3 linked regions of the Puniceibacterium sp. IMCC21224 genome follow. The protein of the gene in region 2 interacts with the protein of the main gene of each other region in a pairwise test. Links are inferred from orthologs where the notes say so. Each region holds a gene or a part of one and is shown on either strand. Other genes may lie near its edges.

Region 1 (9,505 bases), 160 kb from region 2 along the record:
GGCGCGGGCCTCGCTGAACCGCACCGGCTGGACGGCGGATCGCTATGGCGCCACGTCGATGGGTGATGCGGTGCAGAACGGAACGACCTGCATCACCGACAATGCCGCCGCCCTGTTTGCCTGCGACGCCATAGAATGCATCATCGAGGCGACGGGCCATCCGTTGGCTGGCACCCGCCACGGGCTGGCCGCAATTGAAGCGGGCAAACATGTGATCATGGTCAATGTCGAGGCGGATGTGCTGTGTGGTGCTGTGCTGGCGAATCGTGCGCAGCAGGCGGGTGTGGTCTATTCCATGGCGTATGGCGACCAGCCCGCCGCGATCTGCGAACTTGTCGACTGGGTGCGGTCATGTGGCTTTGAACTGATCGCGGCGGGCAAGGGCATGAACTTTGCCCCGCCCTATCGCTACTCAACACCCGACACAGTCTGGAGCTATTTCGGCTGGAGCGACGAAGAGGTGGCGGCTGGCGATTTTAACCCCAAGATGTACAATTCCTTTACTGATGGCACCAAGGCAGCGATCGAAATGGCGGCGGTGGCCAATGCGACGGGGATGGATTGCCCGGACGACGGGCTGGCGTTTCATCCGGCCGGGCTGCAGGATCTCGCCAGTGTGTTCCGCCCAAAATCCGAGGGTGGTCAACTGGCAAAACCCGGCCTTGTCGACATCGCATCCAGTCGCGAACCGGACGGACGCGTGGTGCTGAACAACATCCAGTACGGCATGTTCGTGACGTTCAAGGCACCCGACGAATACACACGCGCCTGTTTCCAGCAATACGGCCTGCTGACTGATCCGTCGGGCTGGTACGGCTCGATGTGGCGACCGTTCCACCTGATCGGGCTGGAAACATCGGTCTCCGTGCTGTCTGCCTGTCTGCGCGGCGAGGCGACAGGGTCGTCAACCCGCTGGCGTGGCGACGCCGTGGCCACCTCCAAGGGCGACTTTGGTGCGGGCGACTATCTGGACGGCGAAGGCGGCTATAAAGTCTGGGCCAAGGCGATCCCCGCCCAGCAGTCACACCGGCTGAATGCACTGCCCATCGGGTTGGCGCATAACATAAAACTGAAAAAGCCGATCAAGAAGGATCAAATCGTTCGTCTGGACGATGTCGAGATTGTCGATGACATCGATATCTTCGCCCTGCGCGACGCGCAAAGGGCGTTTCTGGACGGCTGATGGCGCGACACAACCGTCTGCGCTAAAACCGAGCGACTGCAGCGCCACGGGCTGAACCGGAAATCCTCCGCCTCAGAGAGACGCCGCGCATTCCAGTCGGGTTGCAGGCGGTGTGACCATAGCGAACCCAATCGCCAGCTATGCTATCCGGGGCTATGGCGTCACCGCGTCCGCCAGGCCTGGGTCCGTTTCAGGATCCTGCGGGATGCCAACAGATGCAGCAGGCGCGCCGCCACGTTGGTGTAAAAGATCATCATCCCCATCGCGGCAGCCGGCGCAATATCGCCCGCGTCATCCATGTTCAGAACCGCGACTGACGCCAGTGCGGTATGGGTCGAATAGATGAACACAACCGCCGACACCGTGGTCATCGCATTCACGAACAAGTAAATCGAAATGTCGAGGATTGCCGGCAGACAGACCGGCACGGTAACCTGCGCGAATAACTTGTGAAACGGCTGGCGCAAGGAGCTGGCAACAGGCTCGAACTCTGCATCAATCTGTTTGAGGGCCGTCAGCGCCGTCAGGTGTCCGACGGTAAAGAAGTGGGTCACTGTAGACAGCACAAGGATCGCCATCGTACCATAGACAAAGTGCAAAGGGTTGTCCGGGCTGTTAAAGAAAAAGATATAGGCCAATCCCAGCACCATGCCCGGCACCGCCATCGGCAGCATCGCAAGAAATTGGTAAAACCCGCGCCCCGCGCCAAAACCGTCGATCTTTTCCACCATATACGCGCCGGTAAAGACGATTACGGTGCCGAACACGGCTGTCAGCAACGCCAATTTGATCGAATTGCCATAGGCCGCCCAACCGCCGCCATCCATACGATTGAAATCGTAATTGTTCAGGCTCAGGCTCAGATCATAGGGCCAGAACTTGATCAATGCTGCGAACTGACACGTGGCGATCAGCCCGATGATGAACAGCGCGATGGCCCCGCACCAAACCATGCAAAGTCTGTCAAAAACCCGGTCCGGCTTGGGCTCATACGGCACCGAGCGCGCCGACAGCAACGAGACCTGCTTTTTCTGCGCGTGCCGGTCAACGACAAAAGCCAGCACTGCCGGAATTAGCAGAACCACCGACACCACCGCACCCATTTCAAAGTTCTGCTGGCCGATGACCTGTTTGTAAATGTCGATGGCCAGCACATTATACTGCCCGCCAATCACTTTTGGCAGGCCGAAATCGGTGATAACCAGCGTAAAGACCACAAACGCCGCCGAGATCAATCCATAGCGTGCACCGGGAATAGTCACGGTCCAGAACGTACGCCACGGGGTCGAGCGCAGGGAATCCGCGGCCTCGTACTGGCGTTGATCCGCGATAGACAAGGCCGTGGATATGATGATCATGGCGTGCGGAAAGGTAAAGAACACTGACCCTACGACAATGCCAAGTGGGCCATAAATCGACTGCCCCAACAGCAACTCTTTGGCAAAACCCTGATTACCGAACATATAGATCAGCGCAATCCCAGGCAGCAGCGATGGCACAAGGATCGGCATCATCCCAATCAGCCGGAACGCGCCTTTGTAGGCCATACAACTGCGACTAAGCGCATAGGCAAAGCCAAAGGCCAGAAAGACAGTCACAACGGTGCTAAGACCGGCGATGAACAGCGAATTCTGGATCGACTGATACAGCGACGCGTTTGAGAAATATTCAGCATAGTTCTGAAACCCGATCGATTGCACCGGCCGCAGGTTGATCCGTCGCCACGCGTTGCTGTCGTATTCCTGCCATTTTGTCGTGCGTTGCAGATCAAGGCCGACCAGATAGGGCGCGTCGGCATCAAGGCTACGAATGCGATACATCACCGGACTGCGGAAACTGAAATCAGCAAAGAATTTTGTGACCGCGAGCCGACCGTCCGAACTGGTTTTCAGATCATCCGCGCTATAGGCACCAGTCTGCTGGTTCAGCTTGGCCACATTGACCGGTGGCGCAAAGGTTCCCGCCGCGTCGCTGGCCTGAATTTCATACCGCGCCAGATCAAAGCCATAGGTCACAAGCGACTTGGACAGCATCGTATACAGCGGCAGCGCCAACGCCACGATCAGATAGAGCGCGATAATCAGAATAAAGCCACGTTTGACGACGCCATCGCGATCCAGCGACAGACGAATAGGGCGACCGGACGGCAACGTGGTGTCAGCGGTGTTCATGCTCAGGCGCCCCTGACAAAGGCCAGAACACGTTCGGCCGGCAGTTCGACGCTCAGATCGGTGCCCGTTTCAAGCGCCAGCCTGCGCATCGCATTCATCGAAAAGTTGGCCACCAGAGGCACCCCGGCAAGCGCGTTGCTGCGCAGATGTGTGCGCCAGAATGATCCCAGAAACTCCATATCCGTGATTGTGACCGGCAGCAGATTGTCTGCCCCCGCCTCACCTGCCGGATGCGGCAGAATATCTTCGGGGCGGATCGCCACCGTAACGTCCGATCCGTCGCGGATGCCCGCCGCGCCGGTTTTTAGCGTTACATCGCCCAGTTGTACGTGGCCATCGTTCAGCCGTGTTTCGATCTTGTTGGTCTCACCGATGAAATCGGCCACAAACAGCGACGCCGGGTGGCGGTAAATGTCGGTCGGACTGCCGACCTGTTCGATCACGCCGTGATTCATCACCACAATCCGGTCGGCCATCGACAACGCCTCTTCCTGATCGTGCGTCACCATAATGGTGGTCACACCCAGCTTGCGCTGCAATTCCTTGATCTCGTGGCGCAGGTGCACACGCACCTTGGCGTCCAGCGCCGAGAGCGGTTCATCCAGCAGCAACAGACCGGGATTGATCGCGATGGCACGCGCCAGCGCAATTCGTTGCTGTTGTCCGCCGGACAGATTCGCCGGGTATTTTTCAGCCTGTTCCGGCAAGCCGACCAGATCAAGCAGCTCGCTCACCCGCGCGGCAATCTCGGGTTTGGGCCGTCCGGTGTTTTCAAGCCCAAAGGCGATGTTGCGGCGCACGGTCAGGTTCGGAAACAGCGCGTAAGATTGAAACACGATGCCATAATCGCGCTTGGATGTCGGCAGCGACGAAATATCGGTGCCACCCTGATGGATGGCTCCACGCGACTGCGGATCCAGCCCGGCAATGGTGCGCAACAGCGTGGTCTTGCCGCACCCGGACGGTCCCAGAAAACAGACAAATTCGCCGGATGCAACGTCAAGGTTGATATCCTTCAGCGCAACGAAATCTCCGAAGGCTTTCCAGAGGTTCCGAATCCGAAGATACGGCTGCGCTGCGTCCATAATGACGTCCCCATCAGTCGCGGGCGCAATGCCGCCCTGTACGATTGCATTCATGCTGTCTGTTCCAGGATAGAGTTTGGACCGCCGGGGCGCCACTTGGGGCGCCCCGGCACCGAAACCGGATGGCCTTAGCCCTTGGGCTCGGACTTGGTGTCGTACCGGTTGGTCCACTCTTCGAGAATGGCGCTGCGGTTGTTCGCCGCCCATTCAAAGTCGTTGTCGATCATCGCGTCGGTGATGCCTTCGGGGAAATAATCCACCGGTTTGGCGATGCCCGGAATGCCGACCACAGCGTAGCCAACATTGTACATTTCCATCGCCTTTGGCGTGATCGACCAGTCGATCAGCGTCTTGGCCGCCTCTTCGTTCATGGTGCCTGCAATCAGCGACGTGGCTTCCATGTCCCAACCGATGCCTTCTGTCGGAACGACGATTTCCAGCGGCGCGCCTTCAGCCTTGGATTTGGCGCCGCGAAAGGCAAAGGACACACCGATGACGGTTTCGCCCGATGCCGCCATCTTGCACGGTTTAGAGCCGGAATGGGTATAAGCCGCGACGTTTTCGTGCAGCGCATCCATGTAGGCCCAGCCCGCATCTTCGCCCATGATCTGGAGCCAGCTCGACACATCAAGGAACCCGGTTCCCGAGGATGCCGGGTTCGGCATGACAACGTGACCGGCATATTCCGGCTTCGTCAGGTCGGCCCAGGATGTTGGCGCAGTCAGGCCCAGCTTGTCCCCTTCGACGGTATTATAGCAGACCGATGCGACCCAAGCGTCCATACCGACCCAGGACGGCGGTGTATCGCCATCGCGAAAACGCGCATCAAGCGCATCCAGACCGGCGGGTGAATATGGCTCAAGCATCCCTTCGGATTTGAGGACAAGCAGCGATGTTGCCGCCAGACCCCAGACCATATCCGCCTGCGGGTTTTCCCGTTCGGCCAAAAGCTTGGCCGTGATCACACCGGTTGAATCGCGCACCCAGTTGATTTTGATATCCGGATGATCTTCGTTAAAGGTCGCGGCGTAGCGGGCCAGATCTTCGGCCTCGACAGCGGTGTAGACCGTAAGTTCGGTTTCGGCAAAGGCCATTGTCGCGCTGAAAGCCGTGGCGCAAACTGTCAGATTCAAAAGCGTTTTCGTGTTCATTGCAGGTCCCTGTTGGTTGGCGCGCGGTCAGCGCCGGTGAATCCGCCGCTTGGCCACCCGCGTTCGCGGTTCTCTTATTGCGGCGGCGCATCACATTTTAATGACACGGGTGATATCACCGCCGATTTGGATCGTGATCCTGAATTCAGTCTGGGAACTGCCCAACAATAAGTAAAATCTATTTATCTTATGGTTGGATTAAGAGAAACGTTCGATATGGCCAATTATCCTATGGACAAGGCGATAACGCCCCCCCCAACGATTACTGCGGCGGCAAGCCGCCCTTTCCATGGGCGTTCGCCGAAAAGCACCACTCCGATGAGTGCCGCGATGATGACGCTGGATTCGCGAACCGCCGACACGGCCGCAAGTGGTGAAAAGGTTTTGACATAGAGCACCAACCCGTAAGCGGCCCCGGCAAGAACCCCAGCCAGCAGTCCCGCCAGCAACGGGCGCAGTTCGAACCGCCCCCCGCCAACCCCGCGCGAGATGATGATCGCCATCGGCACCGGCGCTTCGAGCACAAACAGCCAACCGATATAGCCCAGCGGCGCATCCGACAGCCGCACCCCGATCCCGTCCGCCACCGAGTATGTCGAGATGCAGATGCCCAGGCACAGCGCCAGCAGAACCGTACTGCGCCGGGCGTCGACGGCACCGCGTTGCAGCGCCAGAATGCTGATCCCCAGGCAGACCGCACCCAGTCCGAACCAGCCAGAGACCGGCAACGTCTCACCCACCAGCAGAAACGCCATCAACGCAACCGTCGGCGGGGCCATACCGCGCGAGATCGGATAGACCTGCGACAGATCGCCAAAGCGATAGGAGTAGAACAGCAACAGGTAATAGCCGTAATGTACCACTGCCGAAATCACGATCATCGGCCAGCTTGCCGGGTCGGGGCTGGGCGACATCCAGATCAACACGATCCCGATCAGTGCGTGGCAACCCGAAACGCCGGCCAAAACAGCAGCGCGATCCGGCACCGCCTTTACCATCGCATTCCAACTGGCGTGCATCACGGCGGCGAACAGGACAATCCCCAGAGCAAACAGGCTCACTGGGTCGCCTCGGCGCGGATGGCGTCTTCGACAATGCCCAGGGCGCGGTCCAGATCTTCGCGCGATATGATCAGCGGCGGCGACAGCGTCAGGACGCAGCCCGCGCTGATTTTGAAACTCAGACCCGCCTCAAGACAGCGATAATAGATCCGTTCCGCCGCCGTGCGGCCCGGAGCGCGGGTGCCGCGATCCTCGACAATCTCGATCCCGAACATTAGCCCCCTGCCCCGAATATCGCCAACAATGGGATTATCGGCCAGTGCCGTCCGCAATCGGGTCAACGCATAAGCCCCCAGTTCGGCAGAGCGTTCAACCAGCCCGTCTTCTTGCAGGATCGCGATAGTGGTCAGGGCGGCGCGTGCGGTCACCGGGTTCTTTTCGTGGGTGTAATGCCCAATGGCAAAATCGCCGCAAACATCCAGATCGTGGCGGGCGACAACGGCCGCAATCGGCAGAATGCCTCCGCCCAGCGCCTTGCCCATCGTGACGATGTCCGGGATCACCTCATCATGCTCGAACGCGAACATGCGACCGGTCTTGCCCAGACCGGTCGGGATTTCATCCATGATCAGCAATGCGCCGCGCTTGTGGCATGCCTCTTGCACGGCCTTCCAAAATCCCGGTGGCGGCACCACCGGCACCGCGCGCATCGGTTCTGCGATCACCGCAGCAACATCCCCCTCGCGGCCCAGAACATAGTCCACCATCTGCGCGCAAGCGAGGCCACAGCTCTCTGGCCCGGCATGATTATAGGGGCAGCGATAGCAGTTGAACGGGGCGATATGTTCGGTTCCCGGCATCAGTGGCCCTGCGATGTGGCTGCGAAATGTCTCTTCTCCGCCGATGCTGGCCGCGCCAAAACCGGCGCCGTGAAAACTGTCCCAAAAGCTGATGGTCTTGAACCGTCCGGTCGCGGCGCGCGCGATTTTCAACGCGACTTCGTTCGCATCCGATCCGCCGGTGGTGAACAATACCTTGTTCAGATCCCCCGGCGCGATGGCGCCCAGCGTTTCCGCCAATTCAACTGACACGGCGTTGGTGAACCGACGCGGGGCAAAGCTCAGATCATCCAACTGCGCCTTGATTGCCGCCACCAGCCGGGGGTGGGCATAGCCAAGGTGATGTACCGAATTGCCATGGAAATCCATGAAACGACGGCCGGCGGTATCCTCGATCCAAATGCCTTCGGCTTTGGCTATGGTCGACACGCAGGGGCTGGACAGGGATTGATGCAGGAACGCGTCGGCATCGCGCGCCAGCAGGTCGCGGGTTGCGGCATCGGGATGCGTTTCAGCCCAGGCGCGGCGGGCGGCAGAGGTGTTGGATTCGCCCTCGGTATGGGTAACGGCCTGACTCATGATACTTCCTTAAGAACGCAAGAAAGGGCGAGGCCCGCAAAGGCCCCGCCCGGATATTGAAACAACAGGCCTCAGCCCCAGGGCAGAGAGAACGTCTTGATATTGGTAAAGCTCTTCATCGCTTCGATCACACCTTCTTTGTAGCCGTTGCCACTGTCCTTGATGCCACCAAACGGCGACATCTCGATCCGGTAGCCCGGCACCTCCCAGATGTTCACCGTACCGACAACCAGATCACGGATGTAGTGCTGCATCCGGCGGTAATCATTGGTGCACACACCCGACGACAGACCAAAGGCGGTGGAGTTCGAGATGGCGATGGTCTGCTCATCGCAATCCGGCACACGCACGATCGGAACGATGGGACCAAAGGTTTCCTCCATCACCAGCTCGCTCTCGTGCGGGACGTGATCGACCACGATGGGTGGCAGTGACGCGCCATTGCGCCCCGGATGATAGAGCACCTTGGCGCCCTGCGCTTCGGCCTTGAAGACGCGGTCCTCGAACGTCTCGGCGGCGCGGGCGTGAACCACGGTGCCCAGTTCGGTCGTAGGGTCCATCGGATCGCCATACCGCAGCTTTTGCGCCCGCTCCAACACCAACGGCACAAACCGGTCCGCCACGCTTTCCTGCACCAGAATACGCTTGACTGCGGTGCAACGCTGACCCGAGTTTTTGGTCGCCCCGGCAACCGCCAGATCCGCCGCCTTGGCCAGATCGGCATCCGACAGATCGTTGCAGATGATCAGCGGATCGTTCCCGCCCAGTTCCAGCACCTGACGTTTGTAGACCGCCTTGGCCGCGATCATTTTGCCCACCGGCACACCACCGGTAAAGGTGATCAGGTCGTAGTCCGGGTTGACGACCATTTCATCGCCAATGTCTTGCGGCCAGCCGGTGATCACCGACAACATCTGCGGCGGCAGACCAGCCTCGTACAGCGCATCCGCGAGCCAGATCGCGGTAAGCGGCGTCAACTCGGTCGGTTTGAGCACGACGCAATTGTTGGTGGCAATCGCCGGGGCCAGCTTGTGGCTGACCATGTTCAGCGGGTGATTGAACGGTGTGATGGCCGAAATCGCCCGCAGCGGTTCGCGCGTGGTAAAGATCTTGCGTGCCTTGCCATGCGGGGTCAGATCGCAGGAAAAGATCTCACCGTCGTCGTGGATGCACATCTGGCCGGCCAGCGTGTAGACATCATAGGCACGTCCGCATTCATACAGACTGTCAGCGAGCGAGATGCCCAGTTCGGCAGTGATGATCGGCGCCAGCTCTGCCTTGCGGTCATTGATGATCCTGGCGACGTTCAGCAGGATTTTCTGCCGCTCATAACGGGTCAGCGTCGGCTGGTAGTCCTTGGCGATGGCAAAGGCTTCGCGCACATGCTCGGCATTGCCAGCCGGGACCGATCCAATCACATCACCGGTGTAGGGATAATGGACCGGCACGCGGTCTTTGGTGTCGACCTTGCGACCGGCGATCCGCATCGCTTCGTG
Region 2 (9,546 bases):
CCTGATGGCGCCCTTGCTGTTCCATCAGCCGCTCGCGCAGCGTCTCCATCAGCTTGTCAAACCCGCCAAGCGCTTCGATCTCGGCCTTTTCTGCGGGTGTCAGGTGCTTTTCGGCCATATTGGTCAGCCAGTCAGCGGGCACATCCACCGCCTGCATCACCTGCTCAGGACTGATTGCATCCAACCCAGAAAAGCTGGCGGAAAAGGCACGGTCAAAGCGGTCGATGTGGCGTTCATCCTTCACCATCGCCGTTCGGGCAAGATAATAAAACGCCTCGGGGTCATAGGTGGCAAGCCCCGCTTTCATCGCCGACAGAAAAGTCAGGTATTCACGCAGGGACACTGGCACGGATGCGTTGCGCAAGTTTTCAAAGAAGGGAACAAACATAGACGATTTCCTAGCGTGAATCGTGGCGGAAATGAATGGGAATATGCGTTTGGGAACCTGGCTGACAGCCCGTCTCACAGTCCAGGATCCGCCCATTGCGTCAGCCGCTGCTCAAACAGGGCACGCACCGCAGCGAAAATCTCACTCCCCGTTCTTGCAGGACTCGCTCTCGCTCCAGCAACGCGACCGCTCCCAGAGCACTCCAGGCAATGGCGCTCAGACCTATCCGCCGACACCACCCCTCGGAGCGGGCTCGCGCGTGCCACACACTCCGGAAACCAGCGTGCGCGGCACGCGCACTCCGCAGGATCAGGTTGCGAAATCGTAGATCGCGCCGAACTTGGTCTCCAAGTAATCGAGCAGTGGCTTCTCCGAAGGCTCTGCACCGCAGGCCCGCGCAATGACCTCGCGCGGCTCGTACAATCCACCATATTGTTGCACGTGTTCGCGCAGCCATGCTGTGGCAGCTGTCAGATTACCCTGCGCCAGTTGGTCATCCAGATCCGGCACCGCCGCGCGCAACGCTTGATTCAGACATCCGGCATAAACATTTCCCAATGAATAGGTCGGGAAATAGCCAAACAACCCCGCCGACCAATGCACATCCTGAAGCACCCCGTTCGAGGGGCGGTCGACATCGAAGCCGAAATCCGCCTTAAAGCGATCATTCCACGCGACTTCCAGATCCTCAACCTCGAGCGCGCCTGCGATCAGCGCGCGTTCCAGATCGAACCGCAGCAGCACATGCAAATTGTATTGCACCTCATCGGATTCGGTCCGAATAAAACCGTTCTGCACCCGGTTGACGGCGGCGTGGAATGCATCAGCATCCGCCAGCCCCATATCACCAAAGTTATCCGTCATCCGGGCGAACAGCCATCCGGTAAAGGCGCGGCTGCGGCCCAGTTGGTTCTCGTAAATCCGGCTCTGGCTTTCATGTACGCCCATCGACACGCCCTGCCCCAGCGGCGTGAGCCGATACTCTTGCGCAATCGCCTGTTCGTAGCAGGCGTGGCCGACCTCGTGGATCGTGGAGTAGAGACAGTTGAACGGATCGCTCGCACTGGTGCGCGTGGTGATACGCACGTCGTTGCCGGAACCGGAGCTGAACGGATGCACCGCCTTATCCACCCGCCCGCGGCTCAGATCATAGCCAAAGGTTTGCGCAATCTGGCGCGTCAGCTTCATCTGCGCCGCCTCGTCAAACTCACCCGACAGCCCCTTGGGCTGCGGCCTCTCCAGGATCTCTGCGCGCAGGGCAACAAGACGCGGGCGAAGCGCACCAAACATCGTCGACAGGCCCGCCGCAGTCGCTCCGGGTTCGTAATCGTCAAGCAGCGCGTCATAGACATCGGCCCCGTCTGACAGCGCGGCCCCCTCTTCGCGGCGCAGGGCCAGCACTTCTTTCAGCACGGGTGCGAAAGTTGCGAAATCGTCCGCCGCGCGCGCCTCGGCCCACAGGCCGTGGGATCGTGATGTGACACGGGCAATCTCCGACGCCAGTCGCGCCGGCACCCGGCTTGCGCGATCAAAGGTGCGGCGGATATGGCGCAGCTGCGCCTGCCCCACAGGGTCGAGTTGCGCGCCCGCCAGCTCGGCCAGCCAGTCACCAACCCGCGGGTCAGTCTTGCGGGCATGCAGCACGGATTCGATCGCGGCCATCTCATCGCCGCGCTGGTCGGCAGCGCCGCGCGGCATCATGGTTTCCTGATCCCAGCCCAGCCGCCCCGCGATTTGCCCAAGGGCGCCGGTGTCGCGTTGAAAGGCCATGAGATCGTCAAAAGCGTTGGTCATCTGGTCCCTCTCAGGGATTGAGCAATCGGATATTGTGCGGCAAAGCGGGCGCGCAGGATCAGCACCCACAGCAGAACCGCACCAAGCTGGTGAAGGATCGCGATATGCCAGGGCGCGCCGTACAGCACTGTGCCGATGCCCAGTAGCATCTGCAGCACCAGCATCCCCAGCACGGCGTTGAACCGGAATCGCGTATCCGAATTGGGCGATTTGCGCGCGCGGGTCCAGACAACCAGGCCCAGCAGAAACAGACCGTAGCCAACCATGCGGTGCACAAACTGCACAAGGCCGTCATTTTCAAAGAAATTGCGCCAGATCGGTTCGATCTCGAACGGCGTTGGTGGCAAGAATGCTCCGGCCATCAGCGGCCAGTCGGTATAATTGCGGCCTGCGTCAATGCCCGCGACCAGCGCGCCAATCAGGATCTGCACAAAGGCCAGAACGGCCAGCGCCGTCCCCCAACCTGCCAGACGCGATTCGCGCGAACGGCGCGCCTGCATCAGCACCCGGTCTTCGCGCCCCAGCGCAAAGACATACCACGCAATGAAACCCAGAATGACAAAGGCCAGCCCCAGATGCGTCGCCAGTCGATAGCTCGCCACGTCAGTCTGATCCCCGGTCAGGCCAGACGACACCATCCACCAGCCGATTGCCCCCTGCGCGCCGCCCAACGCCCCAAGCAACAATAGCCGACCCGTCCAGCCCACAGGGATCTTGCGCGCCGCCAGAAACCCAAAGAACCCGACGGCCCAGACCAGTCCGATAACCCGGCCCAATTGCCGGTGCCCCCATTCCCACCAATAGATGAACTGAAACGACGACAGGCTCATGCCCTGGTTCTGCAACTGGTATTCCGGGCTGGCCTGATATTTTGCAAATTCCGCCTGCCAGTCAGCAAGGTTCAAGGGTGGCATCGCCCCCGAAACCGGTTGCCATTCCGTGATCGACAACCCCGAATCCGTCAGCCGGGTCAGCCCGCCCACCGCAATCATCACCACGACGAGCGTAAACAGCATCATAATCCACAGCCGGATCGCCCCGCGTGCGCCATTCCGGCCACGGTCGATGATACCGGTCGTCGCCGCACGGTCCTGCGGTTTGGGGGCATCGGTACCCACCTCTTCGAAAATGCTGCGTTTCCCTGTCATCGCTGGCTCCTTATTCTGCGGGAACCTAGGCCCCTCTGCGTGACGCTTCAAGTCAGTCGCCATGTTCCTTCCAGCGCACCATTTGACGCATCACCCCGTGCAGCATCCGCACGTCCATCTGCGTCAGCGGCATCCGGCTCCAGAGATTGCGCAGATTGATCTTCATGCTCTGCGCCTTGGACTCGGGAAAGAAGAAACCGGCCGTTTCCATCCGATCTTCGTAATGCTGCGCAAGCGTTTCGACGTCCAGCACGGTGGCCCAGTCAGATCCGGCCATTGCCTCTGTCCGTGGGGCAATCGCGGTTGTTGCGCGGCGCCACTCATAGCCCATCAGCAATGTGCATTGCGCCAGGTTCAGCGACGGAAACTCCGGGTTGACCGGCACCGTCACAATGGCATTGGCCAATGCAATATCGTCATTCTCCAACCCGGCGCGTTCCGGGCCGAACAATACCGCCACCTTTTCGCCTGCCGCGATGCGCGCCTGCGCCTCGATCATCGCGCCTTCGGGGCTATAGACCGGCTTCGTCAGCCCGCGCACCCGCGCCGTGGTGGCCAGCACAAAGCTCGCATCCGCGACCGCCTCAGCCGTGGTTGGATAGACCTGTACCCCGTCCAGCACCCGCCCGGCACCGGACGCCATGGCAACCGCGCTCTGGTTCGGCCAGCCGTCACGCGGCGCAACAAGCCGCATTCGGTCCAGACCGAAATTCAGCATGGCGCGGGCAGCTGCACCAATGTTTTCACCCATCTGCGGACGCACAAGGACAACGCTGGGTTGGGGCAAGGGCGCGGGGCTGGCGGTTGGATCTGTCATGGCGAATTGCCTATGCCGCCCGGCGACGGGCGGCAAGTGCGCAGTGCCCGGCAACTGGCGTTTTTCTGTCGCCAATCGTCGCAACCCCGTGTCATGAACCAGTCATCGAAATAGCAGCAACCCGATGGTCAAACCGAATGCAGCGCGCTATAGCCACGCGAATGCCGCGATTACCGAGGGAGCGCCCGGATATGACCGAGACCGAGCAGCCACAGTTATACTTGATCACCCCGCCTGAGTTCGACCTGAACAGCTTTCCTGCGCAATTGTCCGCCGTGCTGGAAACCACCGACGTGGCCTGTATCCGGCTGGCGCTGGCCACCCAGGACGAGGATCGCATTCTTCGGGCCGCCGATGCGCTGCGCGAAATTGCGCATGCGCATGACGTCGCCATGGTCATCGACACCCATGTGATGCTGGCGCAGCGACTGGGTTTAGACGGTGTGCATTTGGTCGATGGGGCACGATCAATCCGCTTTGCCCGGAAAACCCTTGGGCCCGAGGCGATTATCGGCGCATATTGCGGCGATTCCCGCCATGAGGGCATCAACGCGGCTGAGGCTGGCGCGGATTACATCAGCTTTGGCCCGGTCGGGCCAAACGCGTTGGGCGACGGTACATTAGCGGACACGGATCTGTTCCAGTGGTGGTCCGAAATGATTGAACTGCCGGTTGTCGCGGAAGGCGCGTTGGACGATGCGACGATCCGGAGATTGGCCCACATGACAGACTTCTTTGCCATCGGTGAAGAGATCTGGCGCCAGAATGATCCGGTAGATGCACTGCGGGTATTGATGCAGGGGCTCTCAGAGACTGCCAGCTAACACCTTCAGGACTCTGGTGCTGACAGCCGGGAATGGGCGCGACGCACCTGATCTTCGAGCTGCTGCGCCAGGGCCTTGCGGGTGGGAAAATCGGCGACCCGCAGCGGCGGATGATAGATCAGCTCTACCCGACCTTGTTTCGGCGCTGCCAGCGTCTTGACCAGATGGCTGCCAAAGCTCATGTCGCCCCACCAGCCATAGAACCGCGGATCGGCGCCCGGTGGCGGATGATACACCACTGTGACCGGCTGGATCTGCACATTCTGGCGCAGCGACGGATCAAAGAACGCCGCGAAAAGCGTTGATTTAAAGGGTAAGACCCGCAACCCGTCGGTCGAGGTCCCCTCGGGAAAGAACAACAGCCGGTGGCCGTGCGACATCCGTTGCGCAAATGCCCTAGTCTGCGCCTTGGCATCGCGCGGATCACGGCGGATGAACAATGTGCCGGTGGCGCGGGCGAGCCAGCCGATACCGGGCCAGCCTGCCACCTCGGATTTTGAAACAAAGTAAACGTTCTTGCGCGAATTCAACGCAAAGATATCCAACCAGGACGAATGGTTCGCCACGACCGCACCGGGCCCACCGATGCGTGGACCCTGCACGCGAATTGGCAAACCGAGAATGACAAACGCCGCGCGACACACCCCCTGAGTGATATAGGGTGTCACCGGTCGGTCCATACCACATAGCGGGCGTTCAATCAGCCGGACCAGCAACAGCAGCACAAGTCCGCCAAAGACCACGATCCCCAGCATGAGCCCGCGCCGCAAGACCCTTAGCCAGTCGCGGACACCGTATTTCTGCGGTTCGGGGGCATCTCCAGCGTTCCATGTGACGCTCATTTCGCCGCATCGCGCTGATACAGGCCCTTTTGACGGTCATTCATCCGCGCTGTATCCATCACCAGACAGACATCGGTGGTGTGAAAGGCATGGTCCACAAACGCACCATCCCCAACGCACCCGCCCAGCCGCAAATAGGCCTTGATCAAGGCCGGCGTTTCGATCACCGCACGTTTGCGGTCAATCTCGTCCGGGGGCAACAGATCCATCGGTTGGTACGCCCGCGCGCGAACCCGCAACTCGTCCGGTGCAAGGTGGCGCGCATGAAGATACGACAAGGGATGCGCAAGCGCCTCGACATCGGTGCCGTGAAAGCTGGCGACGCCAAACAGGATTTCGATACCGTGCTCATCGACATACCGGGCAAGCGCCTGCCACAGATGGACCATCGCGGATCCACCGCGATAGTCTGGATGCAAACAGGATCGCCCCAATTCCAGCAGCGTGCGCCCGGTGTTTTGCAGCGGGGCCAGGTCGTATTCATCTTCCGAGTAGAACTGACCGGCCGCGGCAGCCTGATCGCTGCGCAGAACACGATAAACGCCGATAACCTCACCGGGTCGCGCGGCGTCGCATAAAATGAGATGATCAAAGAACGGGTCGAACCGGTCCTGCTCGAGGCGGGCGTCGTGGTCGACCATCGCGCCGCCGCCGCCCAGCTCGGCTACAAATACCTCGTAGCGTAACCGCTGCGCCGCGCGCAGATCCGCGGCGGACCGTGCCAGCCGAACGGTAAATTCGGGCGAGGTGGCTACCATGATCGGCTCCCAGACGAACGTCATCACGGGGTGTCTAGGCCGGGACAACAGGGTTGGCAACCGCTGCGCGATGCCGGAGATTAACCTGTCGTAAACTATCGCACCCTAGTCTGGTGCTTCAAAGAAGGGCAGCAACGTGATACGGGAACCATCTATAACAACCTTGCCCTCTTCGCGGAAATTCACCGTAATCCTGTCCCCGATGTTTGATTGCACCTGCCCGGTTCCCCAGTCAGGCTGATCGGGATGCGTGACCAGCATGCCCGGTTCCAGTATTGCATTCAGCGCGTTCATCCACACCTCCTCGTTTCGGAGCAATTCATGCCCAAAGATACTACCGACCTCGCCGCTTTGATAGGGTCACGCATCTGTCACGATCTGATCAGCCCGATCGGCGCTATAAGCAACGGGCTGGAATTAATGTCGATGGGCGGAACCGACAGCACCAGCCCGGAAATGCAGCTGATCAATGACAGCTGTGTCAGCGCCGCCGCACGGATTCGTTTCTTTCGCATCGCCTTTGGCAGCGCTGGCGATGCACAGCGGATCAGCCAGCGCGAGGTGTTGGCGGTGCTGCGCGATCTAGACGCCGGGTCGCGCGTGAAAACGGACTGGCAGGTGACTGGGGATCTGCCCAGACACGAAGTGCAACTCGCCTTTTTGGTGCTGATGTGTATCGAATCCACAATGCCGCGCGGTGGGTCGGTGGTTGTACACTGGTCCGATGGGCGCTTTCGGATTGAGGGCACATCGCCACGCCTGACCATCCAACCCGAGCTTTGGTCGGTGCTGACCGACAACGCCGAGGATGTCGAGATTTCGCCTGCGATGGTGCAATTTGCGCTGCTGCGGGTGTTGCTACGAGATACCGAGAGAACGCTTGCCTGCCACCCCGAGGATGACAGGCTACTGGTCGTGGTTTGATCGCCCCAGCGGCGGGCGTCAGGACCGAATCGCGCCGTCGCCGGTAACGAGGTACTTAAAGCTGGTCAGCTGTTCGGCTCCGACCGGGCCACGCGCATGTAACTTGCCCGTCGCGATACCAATCTCGGCCCCCATTCCAAATTCACCACCGTCGGCGAATTGGGTCGAAACGTTGCGCATCAGGATCGCACTGTCCAGCTGGTCAAAGAACTGGCCGGCGGCGGCATCATCCTCGGTCAGGATACATTCCGTATGGCTAGATCCGTAAGTACGGATATGAGCGATCGCCGCGTCGATATCCGGCACCACACGGGCTGCAATCACCATATCAAGGAATTCTGTGCCCCAGTCCGCTTGGGTCGCGGCGACGGTGCCGGGAATGGCCTGGAGCGTCTCGTCGGCGCGCACCTCGACTCCGGCGTCCAGCAAGGCCCGGATCAGCCCCTGCCCAATCGTGTCCACCACGTCGCGGTGAATCAGCAGGCATTCCGCGGCACCACAAATTCCGGTGCGCCGCGTCTTGGCGTTCAGAACCACGTTCAGCGCCTTGACCGGATCTGCGTTGGCGTCGACATAAATGTGAACGATCCCTTCGAGATGGGCAAACACCGGCACCCTTGCCTCGCGCTGAACCAGTCCGACCAGTCCCTTGCCGCCGCGCGGTACGATCACATCGACAGTCCCGGTCATTGTCAAAAGCTCAGATACGGCGGCGCGGTCGCGTGTGGGGATCAGTTGAATCGCGTCCTCGGGCAGACCCGCTGCGCGCAACCCGGCAACCAGGCAGGCGTGAATGGCGGTTGCGGAATAAAAGCTTTCGGAGCCGCCGCGCAAGATTGCCGCGTTGCCGGATTTCAGGCAGAGCGCCCCGGCATCCGCCGTCACGTTGGGCCGACTTTCGTAGATAATGCCGATGACACCCAGCGGAGTGCGCACCCGTTGGATATGCAGACCGGTGGGACGGTCCCATTCTGTCATCACCGTGCCAATCGGGTCCTCTTGTCCGGCGATGGCGCGCAGCCCGTCAACCATGGATTGAATCCGCGCTTCGGTCAGCAACAGCCGATCCATCATCGCATCGGACAATCCCTTGTCGCGACCGAACGCCATGTCTTTCTCGTTGGCGGCGATGATTGTTTCCCGCGCGGCCCAAACGGCGTCAGCGGCAGCCATCAGCGCCTGTGTTTTGGCCGTTGGCGACGCATTGGCCAGCTGGCTGGAAGCCACGCGCGCGCGGGTGCCAATGTCGGCCATCAGAGTGGGAATGTCGCTATGGTCCTGCATGAGTCAGTGCCTTTTTCTGCGGTCGGATCTGCGTATTTAGAAAGAGAAGAAGTGCGGCTAGACCGCCATGTCATCCCTGTGGATCAGCACGGCGCGGCCTGGATAGCCCAGAATAGTTTCGATTTCCGTGGATTTATGTCCTTGGATGGCGCGCGCCTCTGTAGCGGTATAGCGGGTGAGCCCCTGTCCCAGATCACTGCCCGCGCCGCTGCGGATCGCAACCGGATCACCACGACCAAAGTTGCCTTCGACAGCGACAATTCCGGCCGGCAGCAGAGATTTTCCACGTGCCAGGGCCCCTGCCGCACCGGCGTCGACGATCAGTGTGCCCTGTGGTTTCATCGCCGCGATCCAGCGTTTTCGGGCGGCATGCGGGTCCATCTGAGCGGTGAACCAGGTCGCAGGCGCGCCCTGCTCAAGGGCAGTCAACGGGTGCAGCACCGAGCCTTCGGTAATCGCCATGGTGCAACCAGAGGCGGTCGCGGTGCGCGCGGCCATCAGTTTTGTCTTCATCCCGCCTTTGGAGAGACCTGATCCCGCGTCGCCGGCCATCGCCTCGATCTCGGGGGTGATCTGATCTATCACGTCATAGCGGGTGGCACTGGGGTCGATCTGGGGGTTGCCGGTGTAGAACCCATCGACGTCTGACAACAGGACAAGCTGGTCAGCCCCGACAGTCACCGCCACCTGCGCCGCGAGACGATCATTATCACCAAACCGAATCTCGTCCGTGGCGACGGTATCATTTTCGTTCACAATTGGCACCA
Region 3 (9,631 bases), 1.6 Mb from region 2 along the record:
AAGCTTGCGCGCAAACTCGACACCCTGTGATCTTAGGTCGGCTAAGCCTCAGAGTTTGGCCAGCAGTGATTCCCCTGCGGAAACTTCGCAGGTGCCGGGGCTTTCTTCCGGCAGGAATTGTGTGACAACGCCATCCTCAACCAGCATCGCATAGCGTTTGGATCGCGCGATCAGCCCGGCTGGCGGCGCGTCAAAATCCATCCCGATCGCCTTGGTAAAGCTGCTATCCGCGTCGGCCAGCATGGTGATGCCTGCCGCCGTCGCGCCGGTCGCCTCGCCCCAGGCTTTCATCACAAAGGGGTCGTTGACCGAGACGCAGATGATCTCATCGACGCCTTTGGCGTCAAAGTCGCCCTTGGTGCGGACAAAGCTCGGTACATGCGCCGAATGACAGGTCGGGGTGAACGCGCCCGGCACAGCGAAGATCACCACTTTGCGGCCTTTGATCGTATCGGCCAGCGCAACCTGTTCGGGTCCACCGTCGCCCAGACACACCAGCGTTGCGTCGGGCAGTTTGTCCCCTGTTGAAATCGCCATTTGTATCGCTCCTTGAATTGCGTTTCCCGTCTTGGCGCATATAGGGTGCGGCACGAAAAGGCGAATGTCGAGATGCGGAGGCGAAGCATATGAGCAATGTCGTAGTGATCGGCGCAGGACAGGCCGGTTCTGCCTGTGTCGCGCGTCTGCGCAACAAAGGGTTCGACGGATCCGTCACGCTGATCGGTGCCGAACCTGTGCCACCGTACCAGCGCCCGCCATTGTCCAAGGCCTATCTGCTGGGGGACATGGCCGAGGATCGGTTGTATCTGCGTCCCGCCAGTTTCTATCCCGACAACGGGATCAATCTGCGCACCGGGGCATCGGTGCAAGCCATAGACGCGGTTGCGAAAACGGTGACTCTGGCAGATGGGGCGCTGCCCTACGACCATCTCGTGCTGACCACCGGGTCACACCCGCGTCGCCTGCCTGCAAGCATCGGTGGCACCCTCGACGGTGTCTTTGCTGTGCGCACCCTGGCCGATGTGGATGCCATGGCGCCGTGCTTTGTCACGGGCGCGCGGTTGCTGATCGTCGGCGGCGGCTATATCGGATTAGAGGCGGCAGCGGTCGCGGCCAAACTGGGCCTGAGTGTGACGCTGATCGAAATGGCCGACCGCATTCTGCAGCGGGTCGCAGCGCCCGAAACCTCGGACTATTTCCGTGCGCTGCACACCGCGCACGGCGTCACGATCCGCGAGGGCGTGGGCCTGACGCGGCTGCTGGGCGACGGGGCGGTGTCGGGAGCGGAACTCAGCACCGGTGAGGTCATCGAAGCGGATTTTGTCATCACCGGTGTTGGCATCACTCCCGCCACAGAACTGGCTGAGGCAGCGGGCATTGCGCTGGACAACGGCATCCGCACCGATGCCCAGGGACGCACGTCGAACCCTGCGATCTGGGCTGCCGGGGACTGTGCCTCTTTTCCGCATGGCGGGGTGCAACTGCGGCTCGAAAGCGTCGGCAACGCCATCGACCAGGCCGAGTGTGTCGCCGACAACATCCTTGGCACGGGACGCGAATACGCGGCCAAGCCATGGTTCTGGTCGGATCAGTTCGACGTCAAACTACAGATCGCCGGCCTGTCGACCGGGTATGACCGCATCGTGACCCGTCCGGGCGACGAAGGAACTGTATCGTTCTGGTACTATCACGGCGACCGACTGCTGGCGCTGGATGCAATGAACGACCCCCGCGCCTATATGGTCGGCAAACGCCTGATCGAGGCCGGGCGCAGCGCTGATCCGGCACTGATCGCGGACCCGGCAACCGAACTCAAGGCACTGCTGAAACCATGAGGATCATTGCGGGACAGTTGCGCGGTCGAACCCTTGCCTCGGTTGGTAAGGGTGATCCGGCGGCGCATCTGCGTCCGACCACCGACCGCGTCCGCGAAAGCCTGTTCAATGTGCTGGCCGGTGGGCGCTTTGGCGATCCGTTCGACGGCACCCGTGTTCTGGATCTGTTTGCCGGCACCGGCGCATTGGGGCTCGAGGCACTGTCGCGCGGATCGGTGCATGTCACCTTTGTCGACGACGGGCGCAAGGCCCAGAGCCTGCTGCGCGAGAACATTCGCCTGACCGGCACCGGCGCGCAGACCCGTGTTCTGTCCACTGACGCCAGCCGGTTGCCGGTGGCCGAGACCCCTTGCAATCTGATCTTTCTTGACCCGCCCTATGGCAAGGATCTGGGATTGCGCGCCCTTACCGCCGCTGGTGATGCGGGTTGGATTGCGCCCGATGCGCTGATCGTGTGGGAAGAGAACGCGCCACAATTCGTGCCACCGGGCTTTGCGCCGCTTGATACACGGCGCTATGGCGACACGCATGTGACGTTTCTGCGCGCGACCTGAGATGGCGGACCGAAAGGCCGAATATCAATACGTTGGGTGAAATAAGTTACCGGGCGAGAGGGTAAAGACTTCGACCCCATCCGCCGTTACACCCACCGAATGTTCGAACTGAGCCGACAACGATTTGTCGCGGGTCACGGCGGTCCAGTCATCTGCCAGTACCTTGGTTTCCGGGCGACCTAAATTTACCATCGGTTCGATGGTGAAAAACATGCCCTCTTCGAGCAGGGGACCGGTTCCGCGGCGACCGTAATGCAGCACGTTGGGCGGCGCGTGGAATACCCGCCCCAGACCATGACCACAGAAATCACGCACGACGGACATGCGGTTCGCCTCGACATAGGATTGGATAGCATAGCCGATGTCGCCAAAGGTATTGCCGGGTTTCACGGCCGCAATACCTTCCATCAGGCTGTCATGGGTGACTTGTATCAGCCGCTCGGCTTTGCGCGGCAGCTTACCCGCCACATACATCCGGCTGGTATCGCCGAACCAGCCATCCACAATCACCGTCACGTCGATATTAAGGATATCGCCATCTTTGAGCTTTTTGTCACCCGGAATGCCGTGGCACACCACATGGTTTACGCTGATGCAGCTGGCGTGTTGATAGCCCTTGTAGCCGATCGTGGCCGAAGTGGCCCCCGCCTCTTTGACGGCGCGGGTGATAAATGCGTCAATTTCGTGTGTCGTCTGACCAACAAAAACCAGCGGCGCAACCTCATCAAGGATGCGCGCGGCCAATGCTCCGGCCACATGCATACCGGCAAAGTCACTGGCTTCGTAAATGCGTATACCGTCCCGGGTGAGACGGCCTCGGGTGTCTTCGTCCAAATCTACGGACTCCATCGTCTTATTACTTGATACTTAGTGCGTTTTACCGCCCTTTGCCAGAGGCGGCGGTGCCGCATCTTTGGCACCGCCGCCAATTTGCTGCAACTGCACGGGCCCAATAAACCATCAATTGCCGTAGTGTAAAGCGTCTACGCCGCAAATCTCCCCTATCGGTCGTGTCGTTACCCTGAGCAGGGGGCTGGACTAATTGCTGTCCAGCGGAACGGCATCCACCGCAGGCGCCGTAGGTTTGGCGGGATGCCGGACCTCTGGCAGCGGATCACGTTGCAGCAGGGCAATTCCCACCGTCCCGCCGATAATAAGGCAGGTCAGCCCGATCGGCAGCAACCCGACGAAGCGTTGCCATTTGCCGCCCCCTTGCAGCACAAAACCAGAAACCGCCGCCGCCAGCGCGATGCAAATCGCGATCAACTGCCATTTGAACAGCACGTCGAGCCGCTTTAACCCGGTATCAATATTGCGCGGGCCCTCAACGTCCCACGAGAATAGGAGCGACGCAACAAAAGCCGCCGCCCAGGCCGTCAGTAGCAAACCCATCACTGTGCTGTTGCGCATCGTTTCAGTCCCCTTGCCAATAGCTTGAAACGTTTCGCGCTGCGTCCAGGTAGACTAGGACGCTAGACGAGTCGTCTTTGCCCAGCAAAAGCGCGTCCCCGCCCAGTGTGGGCGGCCCGTCTTGCGCCGCGGACGCGTACACCTCACCGCGATGTATACCCCAGAAATCGGCGCGCCCAAAATACGACGGGTCCAGATGCATCCCGATGCGGCCATCATATCCGGCAAGAACCAGGGTTTCGTCCCCCAGCAGGCAGATCGCCAGCCCCGGCGCCTGATCCGTCCTGCGGGTCGCCGGTATCACGAGGTCGGGGATGCCATCACCGTCCATATCGGGTTCCAGATAGGGTGCCTGCCCACCCTCACGCCCCTTGGCCATTCGATCCGATAATCGAAAGGCGACATCATCGAACCCACACCCGAGCATCGTCGCCACAACAGCATCAAAGGCCACTTCTGTGTCGGCACTCATGATTGGGTCCAGCCGGTCGCCCCCGCCCTGCCACACCAGACAGGCGGTAAAATCCAGCGCCGTCATTGCGGCGCGCTGCCCCGGCTCTGGCGACGTCAGAGTCATGTTGCCGAGGATCAGTTCGCCCAATCCTCCGACGCCTTCCGATGCGCCGCGAGGCGTGGGGTTTGCCAAAAGATCGCGCGCCATGGCACCAAAGACAAACCGCCGCTGATGCTGCGGCGCGTTCACGTCCCCGTTGTTCGGGCCGGTGTTGTCGCGATTGCGGAAGTGCCAGCCCGCGATGTTCAGCGGATTTATCTCGACCGGTCGTAACGGTGCTGCAAACACTGGCAACTCTGCCCCGTCGCGGTCCAGCATCTGAATTTGCCAGCCATAGTCAGTCGGGACCAACGAAAATGTCTGCGCGCCTGCCTCGTGGAAGAATGCCTCGTCCATCGTGACCGAACCTGCGATCTCGCGGCTGGCCCATCCCGCCTCTCCGCCACAGGATTGGGTGGCGTGGGCGGGCGACAGGCCCAGCATCGTCAGAATTGTTGCAAGATACCACCGCATGCGGACCTCCTTTGCACCGGCTGTCAAAGGCAATGGGCCAAGCCTAGCAACCGTACGCAGATGCGTCCAGCCGCGCCTAGCCCATGTGGAACGGCAACGGCGCGCCAAGTATCACCGCCTCGGGCGTGATGTCGCAGCCGTGGCACAGCACCTCGATCCCGGTCGCCCGCGCCGCCGCAAAGCTCGCAGCATAGGCCGGGTCGAGATCAGCGGCCAATGTTACCGAAGTACAATCAGTGCGCTGCACCAAATAAAGCATCACCGCGCGATGCCCCTGCTGGACCATTTTAGCCAGATCATCGAGATGCCGCGCCCCGCGGGTGGTCACTGAATCGGGAAACTCGGCCAGTCCGGTCTGCCGTGACAAGGTGACGGATTTCACCTCGACATAGGCATCGGGCAGTCCCTCGCCCCGCAACAGGAAATCGACACGGCTTTTCTGGCCATATTTCTGTTCACGCAGCACTTGCGGATACGCATTCAGCCCTGGCACCGCCCCGACCTCAAGCGCGCCGCGCAGCAGGCGGTTTGGCAGGCTGGTGTCCACCCCAACAAACGCCCCTTCAAGTTCGATAAGACGCCAGCCGTATCCAAGCTTTTTCTTTGGATCATCGTTCGGCTCTAGCCAGATCCGCATTCCCGGTTCGGCCAGACCCAGCATCGAGCCGGGATTGGCGCAATGGGCAACAACTTCGCTCCCATCCTCGAGCTGCACATCGGCGAGAAACCGTTTGTAGCGGCGGATCAGACGGGCGGGCACAAGAGGGGTTTGAAAGCGCATGACCAGCGCCTATACCTGAGCATATCCGCTACGCAAGGAGCCCGCGATGCCCAATCCCACCGCCGCCATGCTGGTCATCGGAGACGAGATCCTGTCGGGGCGCACCCGCGATGCCAACATGTATCATCTGGCGGGCGAGCTGACCCATATCGGCATCAACCTTCGTGAAGTACGCGTGATCTCGGACGACGCGGACGCGATTGTCACCGCTCTCAACGACCTGCGCGCGCGCTATGATTCCGTTGTGACCTCGGGGGGGATCGGGCCGACCCATGACGACATCACCGCCGACTGCATCGCGGCCGCATTTGGCGTCGGCATCACGGTGCGCGATGACGCGCGGGCGCTGCTTCAGGCGCATTACGACCGCAGCGGCAAAGAGTTCAATGAGGCCCGCCAACGCATGGCCCGCATCCCCGACGGCGCAACGCTGATCGACAATCCAGTGTCGGTTGCGCCCGGCTTTACGCTGGAGAATGTGCATGTCATGGCCGGGGTGCCGTCCGTGTTTCAGGCCATGGTTGCATCTGTGCTGCCGACACTCACCGGCGGCGCGCCACTGCTGTCACAAACCCTGCGCATCCAGCGCGGCGAAGGTGATATCGCTGGCCCGCTCGGCGCACTGGCGCAGGAATATTCCGATCTGCAAATGGGATCTTACCCGTTTCAGGAAAACGGCGTTTACGGCGCCAATGTGGTGATCCGGGGCACCGATCCCGCGCAAGTTCACGCCGCCATCGCCAAACTTTCTGATCTGTTTCCTGCATGACACCAGACCTGTCTCAGCTCTATGCCGTGACCGAGGCAACATGGCCCGCCGCCACACAGCAAGAGACCCCGGTCTTTACCTTGCGCAACGGCGCTGGCGGCGGAAAACGCGTGTCAGCGGCGACTGCGCGACCCGGCTGGACCCCCGACGATATCCCCGCCGCGGCCGACGCGATGCGGGCCATGGGGCAGGACCCACTGTTCATGCTGCGCGCTGGTGAGGATGCGCTGGATCAGGCGCTGGCTGATGCAGGTTATGTGGTGATTGACCCGGTACATGCCCTGATCTGCCCCATCGCACAACTAACCGACCTGCCGATCCCCCGCGTCACCGCCTTTGCGATTTGGGAACCGCTGGCCATCATGCGCGAGATCTGGGCCGCAGGTGGCATCGGCCCGGCGCGGATCGGGGTCATGCAGCGCGCGCAGGGGCCCAAAACCGGGCTTTTTGGCCGCACCGGCGACAAACCGGCGGGCGCCGGGTATTGCGCCATCCACGACGGTATCGCGATGGTCCACGCGCTGGAAATCACGCAGGCGTATCGTAGCAAGGGTCTGGGCAAGTGGATGATGCGCTGCGCTGCGATCTGGGCCGAACGTCAGGGGGCCACGCATATGGCCGTGCTCTGCACCACCGCGAATGTCGGGGCCAACGCGCTCTATGCTTCGCTTGGGCTGACGCTGGTGGGCGGCTACCACTACCGCATCCGCAAAGACAAAGGGACCGCATCATGACCCGTGACATGCCAACCGCGCTCAACCTGCCGTCTGTGGACCCGCTGCCACCCGCCACACAGAAATATTTCGACATCTGCCAGGACAAGCTGGGCATGGTCCCGAACGTTCTGCACGCCCATGCCTTTGATATCGACAAACTCAATGCCTTTGCCGCGCTGTACAACGATTTGATGCTGGCGGATTCGGGCCTGAACAAACTTGAGCGCGAAATGATTGCCGTTGTCGTGTCGTCGATCAACAAATGTTTTTACTGCCTGACCGCCCACGGCGCTGCGGTGCGCCAACTGTCAGGCGATCCAAAGTTGGGTGAAATGCTGGTGATGAACTGGCGCGTAGCCGAGTTGACGCCGCGCCACAGCGCCATGCTGACCTTTGCCGAAAAGATCACAAAAGCCAGCGCAGAGGTGCAAGAGCCGGACCGCGCCGCCCTGCGCGACGCAGGATTCACCGACCGCGATATCTGGGACATCGCCAATGTCACCGGCTTTTTCAACATGACCAACCGAGTGGCCAGCGCCACCGACATGCGCCCGAATGACGAATACCATTCGCAGGCGCGCTAAAGCGGCACTGGCGGCGCTGCTGATCGGCGGCGCTGGCCCCGCAGCAGCGCTGGATCTGAGCCTGCCCTCAGGTGCCCGGATGACTCACGAGGACACGACCGACCCCGGCAGCTACCGGCTGCCGATCGGCAACTGGACGCTGGAAACCGGCCTGCCGGTGCGGCGGGTTGAAGGTCGCGTCACCCGGCAGGCCTGGCGCATTCCGGGTCAGAGCGCCACAACCCTGCAATTGATGACCCCCCTGCGCGAGCAGATCGAGGCCGCAGGCTATACCATCCTGCATCAGTGCCCGTCACAAACCTGTGGCGGCTTTGATTTCCGGTTTGACACCGAGGTGCTGCAAGGCCCCGATATGTATGTCGACCTTGCCGATTTTCGGTTTCTTGCGGCAGTCCAGCAGACGAATGGCGGTGACGCGCTTGGCCTGATTGTCAGCCGCAGTGCCAGTGCCGGATACGTCCAGATCATCCGCGCCGGTGCTGCATTCACCAAGCTCAGCACCAGCGCGCCCGAGGCACCGCCGCCCCTCGCGCCGCTGCCCCTCGCGCCGCTGCCCCTCGCGCCGCTGCCTATCGAACTTGGCGGACTTGCCGACCGGCTCGACTCTGCGGGCCATGTGGTGCTCCCCGATCTGCGCTTTGACAGTGGAAAGGCTGGGCTGGGGGCTGATGATATTGAGTCGCTGGATACACTGGCCGCATATCTTGCCGCACGCCCGAACGCACGGTTGGTCATCGTCGGTCACACCGATGCCACCGGATCGCTTGAGGGCAATATCGCCCTGTCGCGCCGCCGTGCTCAGGCGGCGGTTGACTATCTTACCGGCCACGGTGTCGCGCGCACGCGGCTTTCGGCGCAGGGGGCGGGATATCTCTCTCCGATCACCACCAACACGACCGAAGATGGCCGTATGGCCAACCGCCGGATTGAAGCGGTGTTGTTACCCGACCCCTGAATCGCCCACAAAAAAACGCCCCGGTGTTACCCGAGGCGTCAAGGCGGCCTTACGAGGGCAGGAGGAAATAGTCTTACCAGTCAACAGGGCCTTTTTCGACAAAGGCCTGGACCAGAAAATCGATGAATGCGCGCACTTTGGGCTGGGTAAAGCGGCCCGGCGGATAGACCGCATAGATGCCTTGGATTTCAACGGGAAGATCCGGAATCGCATCCTCGACCAGCCCCTTTTCCATTGCATCAGAATACAGGAACGACGGCAGATAGGCGATCCCCAGACCGGCCACGCAGGCGTTTAGTAGCGATTGCCCATCATTTACCGACAACCAGCCCGCGGTGCGGATCTGCCGTTTTTCACCGCTTGGCGCAGTTACTTTCCAGACATTGCCGCTGGCCTGATTGGAATAGTGCAGCAGCTTGTGATCGTTGAGATCGTCGATCTTCGTCGGTCGGCCAAATTTCTGAAAATAGCCGGGCGACGCGATCATCCGCTTGGTGGTTTCGGTCAGCTTGCGGGCGCGCAGGGTGCTGTCCTCAAGCTCTCCGATCCGCACGGCCATATCAAAGCCTTCGGATATCAGTTCAACAAAGCGGTTGTTCAGTACCATATTGACGGTAATGTCAGGAAATTCAGCTAGGAAATCGCCCAAGACCGGGCTTAGATGATTGACGCCAAAATCCGTCGCGACCGAGATACGCAACAGCCCGGACGGCGCAGATTGCATCGACGTCACCAGTGCGTCGGCCTCGCCCGCGTCGTTCAGGACACGTCGGGCGCGATCATAATAAGCCAGCCCGATCTCGGTTGGGCTGACCCGACGGGTGGTGCGGTTCAGCAGACGCGCCCCCAGGCGCGCCTCGAGTGACGAGACATGCTTGGACACTGCGGATTTCGAGATACCCATCTTTTTTGCGGCATCGGTAAAGCCGCCCTGATCCACGACCGTGGCAAAGGCCTCCATTTCCGTCAGACGATCCATTCCCGGTTCCTTCAGTATTTC

The links.
Region 1: the proteins of IMCC21224_RS08350 (region 2) and IMCC21224_RS07635 interact in binary tests that used the Escherichia coli proteins (3 or more experiments, as listed by UniProt). The link is inferred for Puniceibacterium sp. IMCC21224 from one-to-one orthologs.
Region 3: the proteins of IMCC21224_RS08350 (region 2) and sfsA interact in binary tests that used the Escherichia coli proteins (3 or more experiments, as listed by UniProt). The link is inferred for Puniceibacterium sp. IMCC21224 from one-to-one orthologs.

The regions. Positions count from the first base shown.
Region 1 is NZ_LDPY01000001.1:1,657,336-1,666,840, reverse strand. Bases 2,426-5,284 are described here. They hold IMCC21224_RS07635 (putative 2-aminoethylphosphonate ABC transporter ATP-binding protein), read right to left. Parts: upstream 4,494-5,284; coding sequence 3,357-4,493; downstream 2,426-3,356. Other genes in these bases: IMCC21224_RS07630 (putative 2-aminoethylphosphonate ABC transporter substrate-binding protein), read right to left, coding at 4,568-5,284; IMCC21224_RS07640 (putative 2-aminoethylphosphonate ABC transporter permease subunit), read right to left, coding at 2,426-3,354. In the rest of the region: IMCC21224_RS07645 (NAD(P)H-dependent oxidoreductase), read left to right, coding at 1-1,183; more of IMCC21224_RS07640, read right to left, coding at 1,345-2,425; more of IMCC21224_RS07630, read right to left, coding at 5,285-5,590; IMCC21224_RS07625 (EamA family transporter), read right to left, coding at 5,815-6,651; IMCC21224_RS07620 (aspartate aminotransferase family protein), read right to left, coding at 6,648-8,009; phnY (phosphonoacetaldehyde dehydrogenase), read right to left, coding at 8,081-9,505. UniProt on the Escherichia coli protein: Part of the ABC transporter complex CysAWTP involved in sulfate/thiosulfate import. Responsible for energy coupling to the transport system.
Region 2 is NZ_LDPY01000001.1:1,823,211-1,832,756, reverse strand. The notes cover bases 6,647-9,546. They hold IMCC21224_RS08350 (glutamate-5-semialdehyde dehydrogenase), read right to left. Parts: upstream 8,780-9,546; coding sequence 7,514-8,779; downstream 6,647-7,513. Other genes in these bases: proB (glutamate 5-kinase), read right to left, coding at 8,837-9,546; IMCC21224_RS08355 (histidine phosphotransferase family protein), read left to right, coding at 6,893-7,495; IMCC21224_RS08360 (DUF3553 domain-containing protein), read right to left, coding at 6,677-6,865. Also shown: IMCC21224_RS08395 (VWA domain-containing protein), read right to left, coding at 1-388; IMCC21224_RS08390 (carboxypeptidase M32), read right to left, coding at 698-2,182; ctaA (heme A synthase), read right to left, coding at 2,179-3,330; IMCC21224_RS08380 (RNA methyltransferase), read right to left, coding at 3,383-4,147; IMCC21224_RS08375 (thiamine phosphate synthase), read left to right, coding at 4,339-4,971; IMCC21224_RS08370 (1-acyl-sn-glycerol-3-phosphate acyltransferase), read right to left, coding at 4,977-5,813; IMCC21224_RS08365 (GNAT family N-acetyltransferase), read right to left, coding at 5,810-6,571. UniProt on the Escherichia coli protein: Catalyzes the NADPH-dependent reduction of L-glutamate 5-phosphate into L-glutamate 5-semialdehyde and phosphate. The product spontaneously undergoes cyclization to form 1-pyrroline-5-carboxylate.
Region 3 is NZ_LDPY01000001.1:180,171-189,801, forward strand. The notes cover bases 3,756-6,740. They hold sfsA (DNA/RNA nuclease SfsA), read right to left. Parts: upstream 5,608-6,740; coding sequence 4,903-5,607; downstream 3,756-4,902. Other genes in these bases: IMCC21224_RS00835 (hypothetical protein), read right to left, coding at 3,756-3,799; IMCC21224_RS00840 (hypothetical protein), read right to left, coding at 3,804-4,826; IMCC21224_RS00850 (molybdopterin-binding protein), read left to right, coding at 5,654-6,376; IMCC21224_RS00855 (N-acetyltransferase), read left to right, coding at 6,373-6,740. Also shown: IMCC21224_RS00810 (4a-hydroxytetrahydrobiopterin dehydratase), read left to right, coding at 1-30; IMCC21224_RS00815 (peroxiredoxin), read right to left, coding at 49-537; IMCC21224_RS00820 (NAD(P)/FAD-dependent oxidoreductase), read left to right, coding at 627-1,835; 16S rRNA (guanine(966)-N(2))-methyltransferase RsmD, read left to right, coding at 1,832-2,389; map (type I methionyl aminopeptidase), read right to left, coding at 2,414-3,223; more of IMCC21224_RS00835, read right to left, coding at 3,428-3,755; more of IMCC21224_RS00855, read left to right, coding at 6,741-7,110; IMCC21224_RS00860 (peroxidase-related enzyme), read left to right, coding at 7,107-7,676; IMCC21224_RS00865 (OmpA family protein), read left to right, coding at 7,648-8,631; IMCC21224_RS00870 (LysR family transcriptional regulator), read right to left, coding at 8,705-9,610. UniProt on the Escherichia coli protein: Binds to DNA non-specifically. Could be a regulatory factor involved in maltose metabolism.